DNA from 3 places in the Paenibacillus sp. FSL H7-0690 genome. Region 1 is predicted to be linked to each of the others. Evidence: riboswitches for the same ligand, from Rfam matches in the RefSeq annotation. Region 1 holds a riboswitch; each other region holds the start of a gene.
The links. A riboswitch is a leader RNA that binds a small molecule or an ion and turns the genes downstream of it on or off. The one in region 1 is predicted to bind cyclic di-AMP.
Positions count from the first base shown of each region.

Region 2: linked by a shared signal. The riboswitch ahead of MHI32_RS00545 (C40 family peptidase) and the one ahead of MHI32_RS26010 (alpha/beta hydrolase) in region 1 are both predicted to bind cyclic di-AMP.
Region 3: linked by a shared signal. The riboswitch ahead of MHI32_RS03020 (hypothetical protein) and the one ahead of MHI32_RS26010 (alpha/beta hydrolase) in region 1 are both predicted to bind cyclic di-AMP.

Region 1 covers NZ_CP150281.1:5,924,048-5,928,967, forward strand. The annotation lists gene MHI32_RS26010 (alpha/beta hydrolase) at 324-1,133, opposite strand; cyclic di-AMP (ydaO/yuaA leader) riboswitch at 1,239-1,425, opposite strand; gene MHI32_RS26015 (hypothetical protein) at 1,860-2,033, opposite strand; gene MHI32_RS26020 (Nif3-like dinuclear metal center hexameric protein) at 2,118-2,918, opposite strand; gene MHI32_RS26025 (alpha-glucuronidase family glycosyl hydrolase) at 2,937-4,920, opposite strand, start outside.
Region 2 covers NZ_CP150281.1:112,670-117,589, reverse strand. The annotation lists gene MHI32_RS00555 (M1 family metallopeptidase) at 1-1,646, shown strand, start outside; gene MHI32_RS00550 (hypothetical protein) at 1,658-2,488, shown strand; cyclic di-AMP (ydaO/yuaA leader) riboswitch at 2,707-2,845, shown strand; gene MHI32_RS00545 (C40 family peptidase) at 2,903-3,331, shown strand; cyclic di-AMP (ydaO/yuaA leader) riboswitch at 3,694-3,836, shown strand; gene MHI32_RS00540 (C40 family peptidase) at 3,881-4,333, shown strand; gene MHI32_RS00535 (GNAT family N-acetyltransferase) at 4,523-4,920, shown strand, end outside.
Region 3 covers NZ_CP150281.1:651,528-656,447, forward strand. The annotation lists gene MHI32_RS03005 (hypothetical protein) at 1-290, opposite strand, end outside; gene MHI32_RS03010 (hypothetical protein) at 331-852, opposite strand; gene MHI32_RS03015 (hypothetical protein) at 867-1,421, opposite strand; cyclic di-AMP (ydaO/yuaA leader) riboswitch at 1,490-1,653, opposite strand; cyclic di-AMP (ydaO/yuaA leader) riboswitch at 2,073-2,262, shown strand; gene MHI32_RS03020 (hypothetical protein) at 2,514-2,930, shown strand; gene kdpA (potassium-transporting ATPase subunit KdpA) at 3,147-4,823, shown strand; gene kdpB (potassium-transporting ATPase subunit KdpB) at 4,840-4,920, shown strand, end outside.

The DNA.
Region 1 (4,920 bases):
TACGGATAAGCCAGCCTTTAATTGGATGTCCATTATATTAGGGAAATCCTCCCTAATGTTCATCGATAATCGCTTTAAAATGAGGTTTTTAGGGAATTCCTCCCTAAAAATTCATGCAAATACCCATTTATGGCTAAAAACATCCTATTATTAGGGAGGATTTCCCTAATCTACGTTCTAGGAGCCATAATCTCCTTCATTTTAGGGAGAATTCCCCTAAAGTTCTTCCCAGAAAGACGACCCATAGCCAGCTCATTCCGCCCTGGCTATGGGTCGCCTATTTTCTCACTTAAACGCTTCGCTTGCGAAGGTCTCCCTATAGATCAGCTAATCTGCTGAGTACCCTGCTGCTTCTCTAAGAAACGTTGAAGAATCGCATTGAATTGCTCCGGCTGGCACAGATTACTTGGATCTAATGCGTTCGGAATAATCGCCAACTGCGCATGTGGCAGCTGAGACACCATTTCCTTCATACAATTCACTCCAAATTCATTAAAGTCCCCTACAATACATAAAGCAGGACGTTTAAAAGCCTTTAAGCATCTGGTGTAATCAACATGGCTCGTAGCCAGCCTTTGCCGATATAGCTCCCGGGGACGTTTGTCCAGCAGCCCTCTTCTAATCTCATTGTAGGCCAGACTCCAGCGCTCTCGGTACATCATCCGAATCGAAGGCAACACCAGCTCGCTTGGGAGATAATACATTAGTAAACTGCAATATGCTGCCATAGTTTGTATTTTCCCTACTATTGTTGATCCGTGAGTCCTACAAAAGCTATCCGCAACCACAATGGCTTTTACACGCTCAGGATATTGTTTGGCAATATGCTGAACGACTAAGCCACCATAGGCGATTCCTACAAAAACTGCTTCACGGATACCTAGGTCATTCAACAGCATAATCAGATCCAGACATTGCGTCTCAATAATCTCATGTGGGGCCTCCAGCAGTTTACCAGACTTGCCATTCCCCCGTAAATCGCACAAAATCACTTTATATTTATCGGAAAAATACTCCAGCTGTGGTTTGAACATACTGTGTGTTAATCCATGTCCATGGATAAACACAACCGGAGTGCCAGTTCCATTGATTTCATAATAGAGCGAAGTTCCGTTCAGTTTAGCGATAGGCAAAGGTAACACCTCTTTCATAATAAATTCTACGACTATATCTGCTTAAAAACGCAGCAAAAAACCACAGAGGGATTCTCTGTGGCTATTCATCACTAAACACGCCATTCATCCTCTCTCCATACGCTTACGAGGTTAGCTGTCGGATTCGGGCAGTGAGAGTTGCCCTACCTGCAGGGATGCATATTATGCACCCGGAACAGGATTCACCCCATAACCAGTGCCGACTCTCACATCGGCTGCCAGTTGTTGGTTCCCCCGCTTTCCAGAAACGGAAATTAAGCGGATTGCTTATGTAATTGTAAATTTAAGATAATTCTCAGTTCTGAGATGAATCATACTCTTGTAAGGTTTTCTTGTAAAGGAGGGCTCTGGTCAAAATAATGTTGAAAGCAATGCTTTTCATTTCATATTAAGCATACTCTTCATTTTCTCTTTCTTTTGCTCTTGTTTACTCGTTTTCTTTAGAAAAACAGCTCTGAAGCAAGCGAAAAAGGGGGTGATTCACCAGTACTTTCCTATTTAATAAGAAACGACAATCTTCAATACCAATATTGGGCCAGTTTCTGTACCTTGGGGTGTTGGTCGTTTCTATGTCCCCGATCCGTTTGGCAAGCTTGTTAATATTATTTCACATGAACAGCACGAATGATTTCATAAAAAAGAAAAAAGCTAAGCAGAATCAGAGATATCCCCCTGTCCACTTAGCTTCCTTTTACAATACTATGGCTACAAAAGATCGGCGTTTTTCAATGCATGCTCCCAGCTTGGAAAAAAGAACAGCGCACTTCTCATAAGCTCTGGGTCGCTTTGCTTTACTTGTTTTTTACTGATCGAGCTTCCGTCGCTTTGCAGCTTTTTGATCCGACTTAATACTTCATCAGCCTCCAAAGGAATTTCCATTGAAACACTCCTTTCTCAGTGACCTGTTTCCCTTCATTTTCTCCATAATATGTTTATTTATTCCGTACTCTTAATTTCCCCAGATTAAACCATCTGATAGATGGGTTGTTCAGCAATGAACCGGGTAGGAAGCATGGGATATTTGTCTGCTAAGATTTCAGCTAAATATTTCATCCCCGGCGCTTCACTCTCCGCATGACCTAACATGATGAGCGCTTTAGATCTGCCTTGGTGCCCTGCATCCCGCACATATTCCGGAGTCTCCCACTCTGGTCCTTCTCCAGCAATAATTAAATCAAGATTGTGATCATTAAAAAGTGGAATAGCCATCGTCCCGCCCCCTCTGTAACCTACTAATATCCCTATGCGTTTGCAGGACAGAGACAGGTCACCAGCAGCGCGTACATAAGAGATCCCTAGCTTACTTTTAATATACTGAGCAGCTTCCAGTACAGTCATGGCAGGAATAGTGAGAATCGTAGCAGCCGCTTGCTGCTCTTCCACATAGTCTGACCAATCCAGCTCTCGCAGCAAACCCATCATAATCCCATCTGGCTCTTGCCGATGCCAATAATCATGATAACGAAAAATAGCTATTGGGGAATGTCCGATCAGACTTTTTTTCGCATGATAAACCGGATCACCTTCTAACCACTCGTTCGCCGCATGATGGCTATAAAATACACCTTCATGCGTGATCAGCAAATTGGCTCCTAACGCTATTGCTTGCTCCACAATATTTTGTGTGGCAGAAAAGGCCGTAATAATCCCTGTGACTTCAGTTTCCGGTTCCCCTGGGTTCAGAATATCCACAGTCCCTTCTACCTGTTCCACAGTTCCCATTAAATCTTTCAAAATCGCTCTAATCGTGAGGCTCACTATCATCATCCCTCGGTTCAAAATCTAATAAATCTTTCTGCCTTTAAGATCCTCAATTCCGCTCTTGCGGTAAAAATACGTATTGATCCGATCTCTCCATTCCTGCGCATGCTCTGCTTGCTCTTCAAGACGTTGCTTCACTTGCACATACAATCCACTATCCATGCTGCCTTCAAGTGATTCCCATGTTGCTAGAAGCTGTGCAGCCTGCTCTGCCCCCTCGAAATGAGTATCGTAGATATGTTGTATAACCGTTTGCCCCGATTGCAGAACATGCGTGTATGGAACATGATGGAAGAACAGCAGCAGCTCTTCTGGACAAGACGCTAGATTCTCATAATTTGATGCATTAAGACCCATATACTGTCCGCTATACCCCGTTCCCGATTTGACTGAACGATCCACACCAATGCCCTTATGATCCGCATAATGGTACGTTCCCCACTTGGCGTATTCATATCCATCCACATTCGGCCCATAATGATGATCCGGATTAACCATCCAGCCCACACCTAATGGAGCTGTGTAAGATTCGTAAATCCTCCATGAGTCCATTAACATCCCGCGAATAGCAGCCACTAGACCTTCATCAGTGCCAAAGGTAAGGCGAATCCATTCCTCAGCTATTTCTTTTGCCGTCAGCTCCGGATTCCAAATTAATCTCCCATATCCATACAGATTGGCTTGAGCTAACCCATGCCCCGTCCAGTTCATGTCATCCCCAACATTAGTTACAGCAGCCACACCATTATATTTATTTCCCCACACCGATCCGTCCACAATATGTTTCACAAGCGTAGTTTGCCCTTTGGCATAAGTATTGAAATCAAGGACTTCTTTCCACTGTGGAACGAGATAACAGAGATGCCGCTGCTGCCCCGTATATTCTTGAGCAATCTGAAACTCCATCAGATGATTGGTATGTTCCAGTGCGCCAAACAACGGAGATACCGGTTCTCTGACTTGAAAATCCATCGGTCCATTCTTGATTTGCAGCACTACATTATCATTAAAACGGCCATCCAATGGTTTGAAATGATCATACGCTGCTCTGGCCCGATCGGTCTTACGGTCACGCCAATCCTGCTTGCAGTTATATACGAAACAACGCCAAATCACGATTCCGCCAAACGGCTCCAGTGCTTCTCCCAGCATATTAGCGCCATCGGCATGGTCACGCCCGTAAGTGAATGGCCCTGGTCGATTTTCTGAATCTGCTTTGACCACAAACCCGCCAAAATCAGGGATCACTCGATAAACCTCACCAGCCTTATCTTTCCACCATTGCCGCACCGCTGGGTCCAGTGGATCAGCTGTCTCCAATGCTCCGATCTGTATCGGGCTGGCGAAGTTAGCACTGAGGAATAGCTTAATTCCGTATACGCGGAATATTCCTGCAATTAACGCGATATCAGGCAAATATTGCTCCGTTATAAATAGAGATTCAAGCTCATGAACATTCACATTGTTAATCGAAATCGCGTTGATCCCCACAGAGGACATCAATCTGGCATAATCACGCAGCCGCTTTGTATCGTTAAGAAATTGATTGGACTCGTAAAAAAAGGACCGTCCAGCATAGCCACGTTCAATACTGCCATCAAAATTATCCCAGTGATTAATCATTCGCAGGCCGTTCACCGGATTCATAGACAAATTCAGAGCGTCTATCTCGCTTTCTGTTCCTATCAGCCGTAACAGATGGAATACGCCATACAATATTCCAACAGGCGTTGAAGCACCGACAGCGATACATTGCTCAGTAGCATTTGTACGTATAAGGAAACCTTCAGGACCCAGTGAATCGGTTCGTTCTCCTGCGAATACTCTACTAATTAATGGATTCCCCCCTTGGAAGGTTCCTATAACGATACACGGTCCTTCAGGTTTCGCTGTGAGCAGTGGCGCTTTGCCCAGCATAGAGGTCATCCCCTGTATGAATTCCGCGGCTGCCGCCTGAATCGTCTCGTTGTCCTCCGTTACTACCAACTCAACACACCAATCTATA
Region 2 (4,920 bases), 1.1 Mb from region 1:
CCTCATCAGATACCACCTTTATGAAGGAATCCGGGGGGACGCTCAGAGGCGACAGCATGCCTGAGAACGGCTTCGGAAATATGACGCTGACCGATCTGCGCACGACAGAGGGAACTTCGCTAATGCAAAGAGTGCAATATGTTCAACCTGATGACGGCAATATCAACGATAAGACGCTTCTAAAGGTACATCTTCCTCAGCCTGTTAATGGTGGGGAAAGTGTAACACTTAAGCTTCAGTATGAAGTCCAGCTGCCCAAAATCTTTGCTCGCATGGGTGCTTCAGGTAACTTCGTTATGGCTGGGCAATGGTTCCCTAAGCTTAGTGTATACGAGCCTAAGGGCACACGCGGAGTTAAAGAAGAAGGCTGGGACCTGCATCAGTATCACGGGACCTCTGAGTTTTACAGTGATTTTGGCATCTTTAATGTAACGATTGCCGTTCCTTCCAACTATACGGTGGCTGCGACCGGATTTCCTGTAAAAAATGCCAAGCTCAAACAAGATCAAAAAATATATCAGTTCTACGCCGATGATGTCCACGACTTCGCTTGGGCTGCATCCCCTGATTTTACAGTAGCAGAGGAGGCTTTCTCTACGCCGGAAGTGCCTGGAGTACGAATTAAGGTGTATCTCGACCCACTGCACAAAGACTTACAAGAGCGTTACCTTCAAGCTGCCAAGGCTGCCCTGACCTACTTCAGCAAATGGTATGGCCCTTATCCCTACTCTACGCTGTCTATTATCGTCCCACCTAAGGAGGGAAACGGCGCGGGAGGAATGGAATATCCTACACTTATTACAGCCTTTGGGGCCGCAGATTCTTCTCCAGATACCTCACTTGAAAGAACCGTCATTCATGAGATCGGCCATCAATACTTCTACGGTATGGTAGCCAGTAATGAATTCGAAGAGGCTTGGCTGGATGAAAGCTTTACTTCCTATGCCGAAGACAGACTTATGGAACAAGAATACGGTATCAAGTCTAATTTGCCTTTACAGGCCAGCCTGGTGACTATACCTGAGCCGTTAAATCTGGAAACGTGGAAATATGCAGGGGCGGATTCCTATAGCCGAAATGTTTATATCCGCGGCAAGCTTGTACTTAAAGATATCGAACGCCAGGTAGGTACCAAAGCAATGAACAACATCATGTCCTCCTACGCTCGTAAGTTCCGTTTCCAGCATCCCGCTACGTCAGATTTTCAGAAAGTCGTTGAGAAGGTAACCAAAAAATCATGGCAGGCATATTTCGATGATTACATTTATGGTGATGGTGCGCCTGACTTCTCAGTAGATACGATTACTTTTAAAAAAAATAACAGCGGCGATGCTCAAAGCTACGAATCATTAGTGAAGATTTCAAATAAAGGGAGCCATTACGTTGATGTTCCCGTGAAATTCACATTCGCCGACAGCTCTTCGGTGCAGCGGGTCTGGAACGGTGAAGGAGCAGAGACTACGTTTCAATTGTTAAGCGATAATCCTCTTCTCTCTGCTGAGATTGACCCTGAGCATTCCATCTTATTGGAGAGCAAACATTTAAACAACTTTAGGCTGGCGGAAATAGAGCCCAAGACGCTCTCTCGCTGGACGTTAAGTGTAACTAAACTACTTGAAACCGTGCTCGGAACTCTTGTCTGGTGAGGTGAATGATTGTGAGAACATCGATAACCCGCGGCTGGCAAAGCATGAAGGAGCAATTTTATATTTTAATTCTGCTCTTCATCTACCGACTGCTCTGGGGCTACTTTATGTATGGTTTCATCCGATCTGCTATTATTCCAATTCTACTGCGCTATCCAGATAAAGACGCCGGCGGCAGCGGTATGGGCAGACTGTTGTATTATATCGAGGGACAGTTCAGCTTGAATACTGACCCTGCGATACGCACTTGGTTATGGATGCTTCTAGGACTTGTTGTCTTGCGACTTCTGCTTTCTCCTTTCATAAGGGCAGGATTGCTGCATGAGCTGCACCAGGAGCGAAAGGGCGAGCGCGGGCTGTTCTTTTTCCCCGGCATGAAGATCTATGGACTACCTGTCTTAGTCTTTAGCCTAATCGAATGGGTGCTGACCCTGCTGCCGCTTTACTGGCTTGCTCCAAAAATGTACGGGCTGTTCTTATCCTCTTTGTTTAACTACACTTTGTTACTTCATTTAGTACCATACGTATTGGCATGGCTTATATATATTTTTATCGTGCGCCTGTTTCTTCTATATATGCAGTTTGGTTACACCGGCGGTACAGGAATGTTCTCCTCACTGTTCATCTGCTTGCGGTCACTGATTCCTGCTATAGGTGTTTCCATTGTACTTGGTGCGGGAGGCTTGCTCTTACTGCTAGTGTGCGGACTGACGGGTCTGTTCTGTCCCGGCCTGCCGGCACTTATAATACGGCAAATCTCACCACTACCTTCTACGCTCTTAAAAATGTGGGGAATCTCTGCACAATATCATCTATGGTGTAGCAAAGCATTTCCACAATAAATTAACCTTATTTGACATAATAAAAAGGTCCCAATTCCTGTATTCAGGAGCTGGGACTTTTTCTCATTACGGATAACTTAAGAGTATTTGCAAAATCATAAAAGCTCTGTTACAATAAGTCCTGTGCTATTAGTAACAATTTTGTAATCAATTGAAACGATTCCTACATAACTAAATGTATTTATCGTAAGTGTAACTGTCGAAACGTCATTCTCTTGGTGCTTAACACGCCTAATTCCTTTGCACCGGGAAGTGGGGGAACCATATTTTGGGTGAATTGATCTCGCTTTACAGGGATCATAGGGAATCTTCTACCGAACCCTTAAGCTAACCTCGCAGGCCTTGGAAGGAGTACATCTTTTGAAAAGACATAATTTAAGAAAAAAATGCGTCGCTGCGGCGCTAGGACTTGTAATGGCATTATCTATTGGTGGAGGAAGCGCCTTTGCCGACTCTAAGATGGACACTGTAATCTCAAAGACTATTGGAGTTGCCTATAAAACCGGAGGTACAAGCACTGCCGGATTTGATTGCTCTGGATTTACAAAATATGTATTCAAGAATGTGGGTCTTACTTTACCTCGTACATCAAAAGCTCAATATAGCGTTGGAACTGCTGTATCCAAAAGCAATCTGCGTTCTGGTGATCTAGTGTTCTTTAACACACTTGGCAATGGAGTATCCCATGTCGGCATTTATGTTGGAAACGGAAAATTCGCACAATCGTCCTCTTCGCGTGGAGTGACCATCACTTCACTCAGTCAGGCCTACTGGGCCAATCGTTATGTTGGCGCTAAAAGAGTAATGAGTACTTCAGCTTATCAAGCTGTAGCCTTCGATTGAAACCTTCCTCACAACTATAACCTCATAATTACAACTATATGAACCTGAATCTGATTATTCCCGTAATCAAATTCGGGTTTTTCTTTTTTCCATAATATATTTTTACACTAATAGAGCCCAATTGAAACACGTTTATTTGATAAAAATTGCAATTATATTAAAAATTAGGTCATTATTAACGCTTACATATGCCTTTCTACCGTAAAAATGCCAATTTTTCTGCATTAATATGTTAAAAACGATTGCCAAGCGGCTTTCTGTTTGTTACAATTAGCGCAGTGAGATTTTAGTAACATTTTTGTAATCATTAAGTTGTTATTTACAAAGGTTTTGTCATGTATTGATTACAAGCTAATCCTAATCAACAGTATGAGCCGAGTTTCCTAACTATTAGGAAAACGGGGGAACCAACTTTGGGTGAATTGACCTCCATTATATAGAGGGGTCATAGGGGACCTTCAACCGAACCCTTAAGCTAACCTCGTAGGCATTTGGAAGGGGTATACACTTTTGAAGAAGAAGTTAGCAGCAGCAGTACTAAGCTTTTCCATCATCCTCACCATCGGAGCAGGAAGCGCTTTCGCAGATTCCAAAATGGATAAAGTGATTGACAAGGCCATCGGTACTAAATACGTATCCGGCGGTATATCCACTAACGGATTTGATTGCTCCGGATTTACAATGTATGTGTTTGATAAGATTGGCATTAACCTTCCACACCAATCAGGTTCCCAATATCAAATGGGCACAGCAATCTCCCGTGATGATATAAGAGCCGGAGATCTTGTATTCTTCAATACAAGTGGCAAAGGTGTCTCCCATGTCGGCATTTATGTCGGTGAAGGTAAGTTCGCACACGCTTCTACCTCACGCGGTGTTACGATTAGCTCTCTGAGTGATAGCTACTACGTGAAACGCTACGTTGGTGCTAAGCGCATTATGAGCACAGACGCTTACCAATCGGTTGCTGCTGAATCGGAAGACAATGATGATGTTCAATAAGTAACGTACATAGGCTCTTTTCCAAGGTAACTCTTGGAGGAGAGCTTGTTTTTTTGTCTTATTACTTATTTACCCCTCTCATAATTTGTAAAACATTCCTCTCATATAAAGTTTCTGAGTCGAACCTCCCCCATTTTGTATATAATTAGTAATATAGCAATGTCCTCGTGAAAGGAGATCGTTGACTTTATGATAAATCCCTCGGTAACTTTTCATGTAGTTCCTATGGAGGCAATTCACGGAGAAGCTATTTGTAAGTGGAGCTATACGCCTCCATATAATATTTATGGCTGGATGCCGTGGGAGCAGATGCAGGCTCTTGGCATCGAGTTTGGTGATCCGCAGCTCCGGGAGGAACAATATGTCTCCATATTAAATGAACAAGAGGTTTTGTGCGGATTCGCACAGTTGTTTCCGATGGAAGGAGTCGTTCGTTTAGGAGTTGGGATGCGCCCCGATCTATGCGGCCATGGTTTAGGCAAACTATTCGTAGATGCCATCGTCCAGACAGCTTTGAATCGTTATCCTGATCGTGAGATAGATCTGGAAGTCCTGACCTGGAACCAACGCGCCATTCGAACTTATCA
Region 3 (4,920 bases), 1.6 Mb from region 1:
TGTTCCTCCCAAGGTAATGCCTTAGCCGATAGAAGCGAGCGCCGGGCAAAAGAATCAGCACACTGGCGAATACAAGTGCGGTAAGCGTGGATAGAGAATAACTGAGGATCGAAATCATCCTGACGATATATTTTATGAAGCTCTGTGAAGGTGCGGATAGTAATCTTGTCTGCCTCATTAGATTGTTCTAACAACATGGAACTAAGTACGTAGACTTCATTAGTATACTTTTGAACACACTCTGCAAATTTAGTACTGTAGGTGGACTCGGGAGGTAAGGGGTCAGGCATGGTGAACACGATCCTTTCAGATTGAGAGATTTGCTTGAATCTATAATATAGAAAAGTAAGAGATGGATTTATTGATGAGATCGGCGGTGTCTGGTTCCGGGCAACTGTGTTTCTGCTGGGAGGCACTGGATAAAGCTTTGGAAGGTTTGTAGTAGAGCCGTTCACTTCTGGAATTGCTCCCCCCTGCTGCAACACTGTACAGACGCCCTTGCTGAATATGCCCTGCCAAGGATTTACCCTGGAGCTTGGCCTTTAAATCCTGCAAAGCACCCTGAACTAGCTCAAGCTTAACCTGCTCCCAATCTGAACCTTCGCGACGGACCTTATCCAGCGCTTCCTCAAGACGGCAATGACAGATAGCCCGTAAAAAAGAACTCCATTTAATGAGATCGAAATTTTTGGTGTTGGCAGAGATCAGACAAGCCCCCCAACTGCAGCCTCCCTTACAGGTGAGCTTCAGAATACCATAACGGCAGCCTTCAGCCCCTTCCATTCCATAGTGAATAGGCTCGGGTTCATCCAATACAAATACTTCAATGCGGGATAGTCTGCGCTGGTCCATAGTAGGGTTCCTCCTTAGATTTCCAAAAGCTTTAAGTCTACATGATGAGTGACACTAGCCTTTTCTACACAAGCGAGCATTTCCATTTTATTCTCACAGACTGCGGTATGCTCTAGCCATAGTCGGAACTTCTCTTTTCGTATAACAGATAGATGTAAGGGAAAGGTGCTGCGGGATCTCAAGACATACCAACCGGCGCTTACATCTTTCCAAGGCTCCTTGAAGGCTGTAAACCACGGGAGCTTTTGGTGTGATGACCAATCCTGCTGCTGCTGTTGTTCTCGAATTTTTTTATATATCTCATATACAATCTTAGAGTCTAAACAGTCTTTACAAGAAGAAGGTGTGCTGAACTGGCGAAGGGCTTGGATCTGGTTCTGGCCAAATGCATAGCCTACAATGTACCTGTGATTATGTTCTTCGAACCACAAGGCCCCGAAACAAACGTAATTTAGACTTATCGGCTCAAGCAGCCCTTGATGTATCCCTAAATAATAGTGCTTCAAAACATTCACCCCATCCAGCGTGCTATCACCTAATAAGCTCAGGTAACGCAAAAACCGCAGCAAGAGGAGGACCTCTGCTGCGGTTTTGGATTACAGGCAGATATACCTGGGCCAAAGCGTGGCGGATCAAGGGTCTCTCTCTTTACGCTTACGAGGTTAGCTGTCGGATTCGGACGGTGAGAGTCGCCCTACCTATTGAGACTTATGCAGTCTCCTTTGGATTCACCCCAAGTAGGCCAGGTGGCCTGATGGTTCCCCCGTTCCCTGCAATGCAGGAACTCAGCGTTGATTGTTTTTCATGAATTGGATTCAACCCGAATCATACTCTTTTCAAGATTTTCTGTAAAAAACGGAAAATGTTCTTTTAGAGCAATTTTAACCATATCCTGCCGACTACGACTGAAAAACGAGGTAAATAGGTATTTATGGCGTGTTATCGCGCCTCTTTCTCGTTCAGCCTCAGCTTCTTGCGTTTCTACCTATAATGGGAATTTGCAGTATTTTCGCTCTAAAAAGGTGAATAAAATCACATGGGTTATAGATAGCGATTAAACGCTCCAAACTCGAGTAAACAAGAGATATAGAGAGATTAGATATCAAGTAAGCGCTATCTAATGGGAAAATAGTTTTTAATTTGCATTATTTTGGCATCATTCAGGTTTTACAAGTCTTCGTGCATAAGAGTATGATTACTCCTGTTTCAACGACAATCGAATATTTGATCCGCTTAATTTCCGATAAGGAAAGCGGGGGAACCAACAATCGGCAGCCGATGTGAGAGTCGGAAGCCGATTATGGGGTGAATCCTGTAGAGGGTGTGAGTGAGCTCGCATCTATACAGGTAGGGCGACTCTCACCGCCCGAATCCGACAGCTAACCTCGTAAGCGTATGGAGAGAGGATGAGTGCAATGTGACCGCTAGCGAGCCACAGAGGAGATCCTTTGTGGCTTTTTGCTGTGCTCTTAGAAGCAAAGCATTTATGGAGGCCTCCCCTAAGAGGTCGCTAAATTCATCATTAGCGGTATTTGTAAGGCAGCGTCTAATGACGTGACACAACCGAGCTTTAGGTTGTGCCCGAAAATGACGATAGGTCAACATCCTTTCGGAGATTTTCGTTGCCTCCTTGTTGTAAATGAGCAGGAGGAGAAAAAAAGATGACGGATCAGAATGAATATGTGCTTGTATGTGCGCCTACAAAGGCGGGAGAACATTTCATTAAACTTCTGAAGTTCAGGGGTATTAAGATGGCGGGATTAACCAACAATGTGGCTGAGAAAGCTTTACTTGAGGAGCTCGGGATTGAGCAGGTTATTCTTGTGGATACCCGCCATCAGAGCACTTGGTTTCGCCCATCGTTCCCGGTAGGCAGGGTATATCTGTTTGAGAGCAGCTTTCCGCTTTGCTGCCGCTATATTCAGATGTGCCGTACCTGGACGACACAGCCGATTTTTGTGATTACAAGTTCAATAAATCCTAGATTGGTCTATAAAAGACTTGGGGCGAGCTATGTAATCTATTCCCATAGTGGTGATGCTGATTTTCTAATCGATAGATCACCTCATCAAGGATAATGGAAGGAGTGCGGAAGATATGATGGATCTGTATATGGTGGCTTCGTTAGCTGTAATTTACGGGTTATTTTATGGCTTTATGCGCTGGTGCGCAGGTGTAGTTGAGGATACGGGGAGGGATAAGCTGTGATTCTAGTAATCGCTGTTACCCTACTGTTGTTTATATATCTGGTTTACGCGTTGATTCATCCTGAGAAATTTTAAGGAGGGGCATTCATGGGCATTTTGCAAATAGTTGTCGTAATTGTAATTCTCATCTTGCTGGTCAAGCCGATGGGAACGTATTTATATCATGTATTTTCTAACGAACCGAATCGTACGGATCGCTGGTTTGCAGGCACAGAGAAAGGTATTTATAAGCTGATCGGCCTGAAAAAACGGGACGGAATGTCCTGGAAGAAGTACGCACTCAGCTTTGTTTTAACTAATATCGTACTGGTTGCTTTCAGTTATATTTTTCTAAGATTACAGCGGGGATTGCCGCTGAACCCGAATGGAATTGCCGATATGGAACAGACGCTTTCATTCAATACGGTGATCAGCTTTATGACCAATACGAACCTGCAGCATTATAGCGGGGAGACGGGACTATCGTATTTTTCACAAATGGCAGTCATCACGATGATGATGTTCACGTCTGCAGCGAGCGGATTTTCTGTTGCGGTTGCTTTTGTCAGAGGGATTACAGGACAGAAATCAGTCGGGAACTTTTTCGAGGACTTCGTAAAAGCACATATTCGTGTATTCATTCCATTAGCTCTGCTAGTTTCATTGGTGCTGGTAGGATTGCATGTGCCACAAACGCTCAAGCCATCGCTTGAGGTCACTACACTTGAAGGCCAGACGCAACAAATCGCTATCGGTCCAGTCGCTTCTTTGGAATCAATTAAACACTTAGGTACGAATGGTGGCGGCTTCTTCGGAGCCAATTCAGCACATCCTTTTGAGAACCCTAATCCACTTACGAACGTTCTGGAGATTCTCTCTATGTGGATGCTGCCAGCCTCTTTGCCATATATGTACGGGTTGTTCGCTAAGAACAAACGTCAGGGCTGGGTGATTTTCACAGCAATGATGACCTTGTTCGTACTACTGCTGGGATTGAATTATTATGCGGAAACCAAAGGCAATCCAGCTATCAATGCGCTGGGGATCGAGTCTTCGCAAGGCAGCATGGAAGGTAAAGAGGTACGTTTTGGTATCCCGCAATCTTCGCTGTTCACTTCGGTAACAACGGCAGCTACGACAGGTAGTGTTAACAATATGCATGATACGCTGACACCGCTGGGTGGCATTACCCCTCTGGCCCTAATGATGCTCAACAACGTCTTCGGGGGAAAAGGTGTCGGACTAATCAATATGCTGATGTATGCCATCATGGGTGTCTTCTTATGTGGACTAATGGTTGGCAGAACACCAGAGTTTCTCGGGCGAAAGATAGAAGCCAAGGAGATGAAGCTAATTGCGATTGCTATCCTTGTGCATCCATTCATTATCCTTGTACCAACAGCAGGTGCGTTCTTAACGGACTTGGGCAACGGTTCCATCACGAATCCCGGATTCCATGGACTTAGCCAAGTGTTATATGAATATGTCTCTTCTGCCGCGAACAATGGTTCAGGATTTGAAGGGCTTGCGGACAACACCACCTTTTGGAATGTTACAACCGCAATCGTAATGCTGCTTGGCCGTTATGTCTCTATAATCGCGATGCTGGCAGTTGCAGGCTCACTGATCCAGAAGAAGCCAGTTCCTGAGACGATTGGCACATTCCGCACAGACAATGGTCTGTTCACCGGAATTCTGATTGGTACCGTAGTAATTATCGGGGCTCTGACGTTTCTGCCAGTCATTGTGCTCGGCCCGATTGCAGAATATTTGACCTTACGGTAGGAAGAGGGAGAACAAGATGAGTACTGTAAAAAGAAAAAAGCTGCTGACGGGACCCATACTCCTAAGCGCTGTAAAGGATAGCTTTATTAAGCTTAAC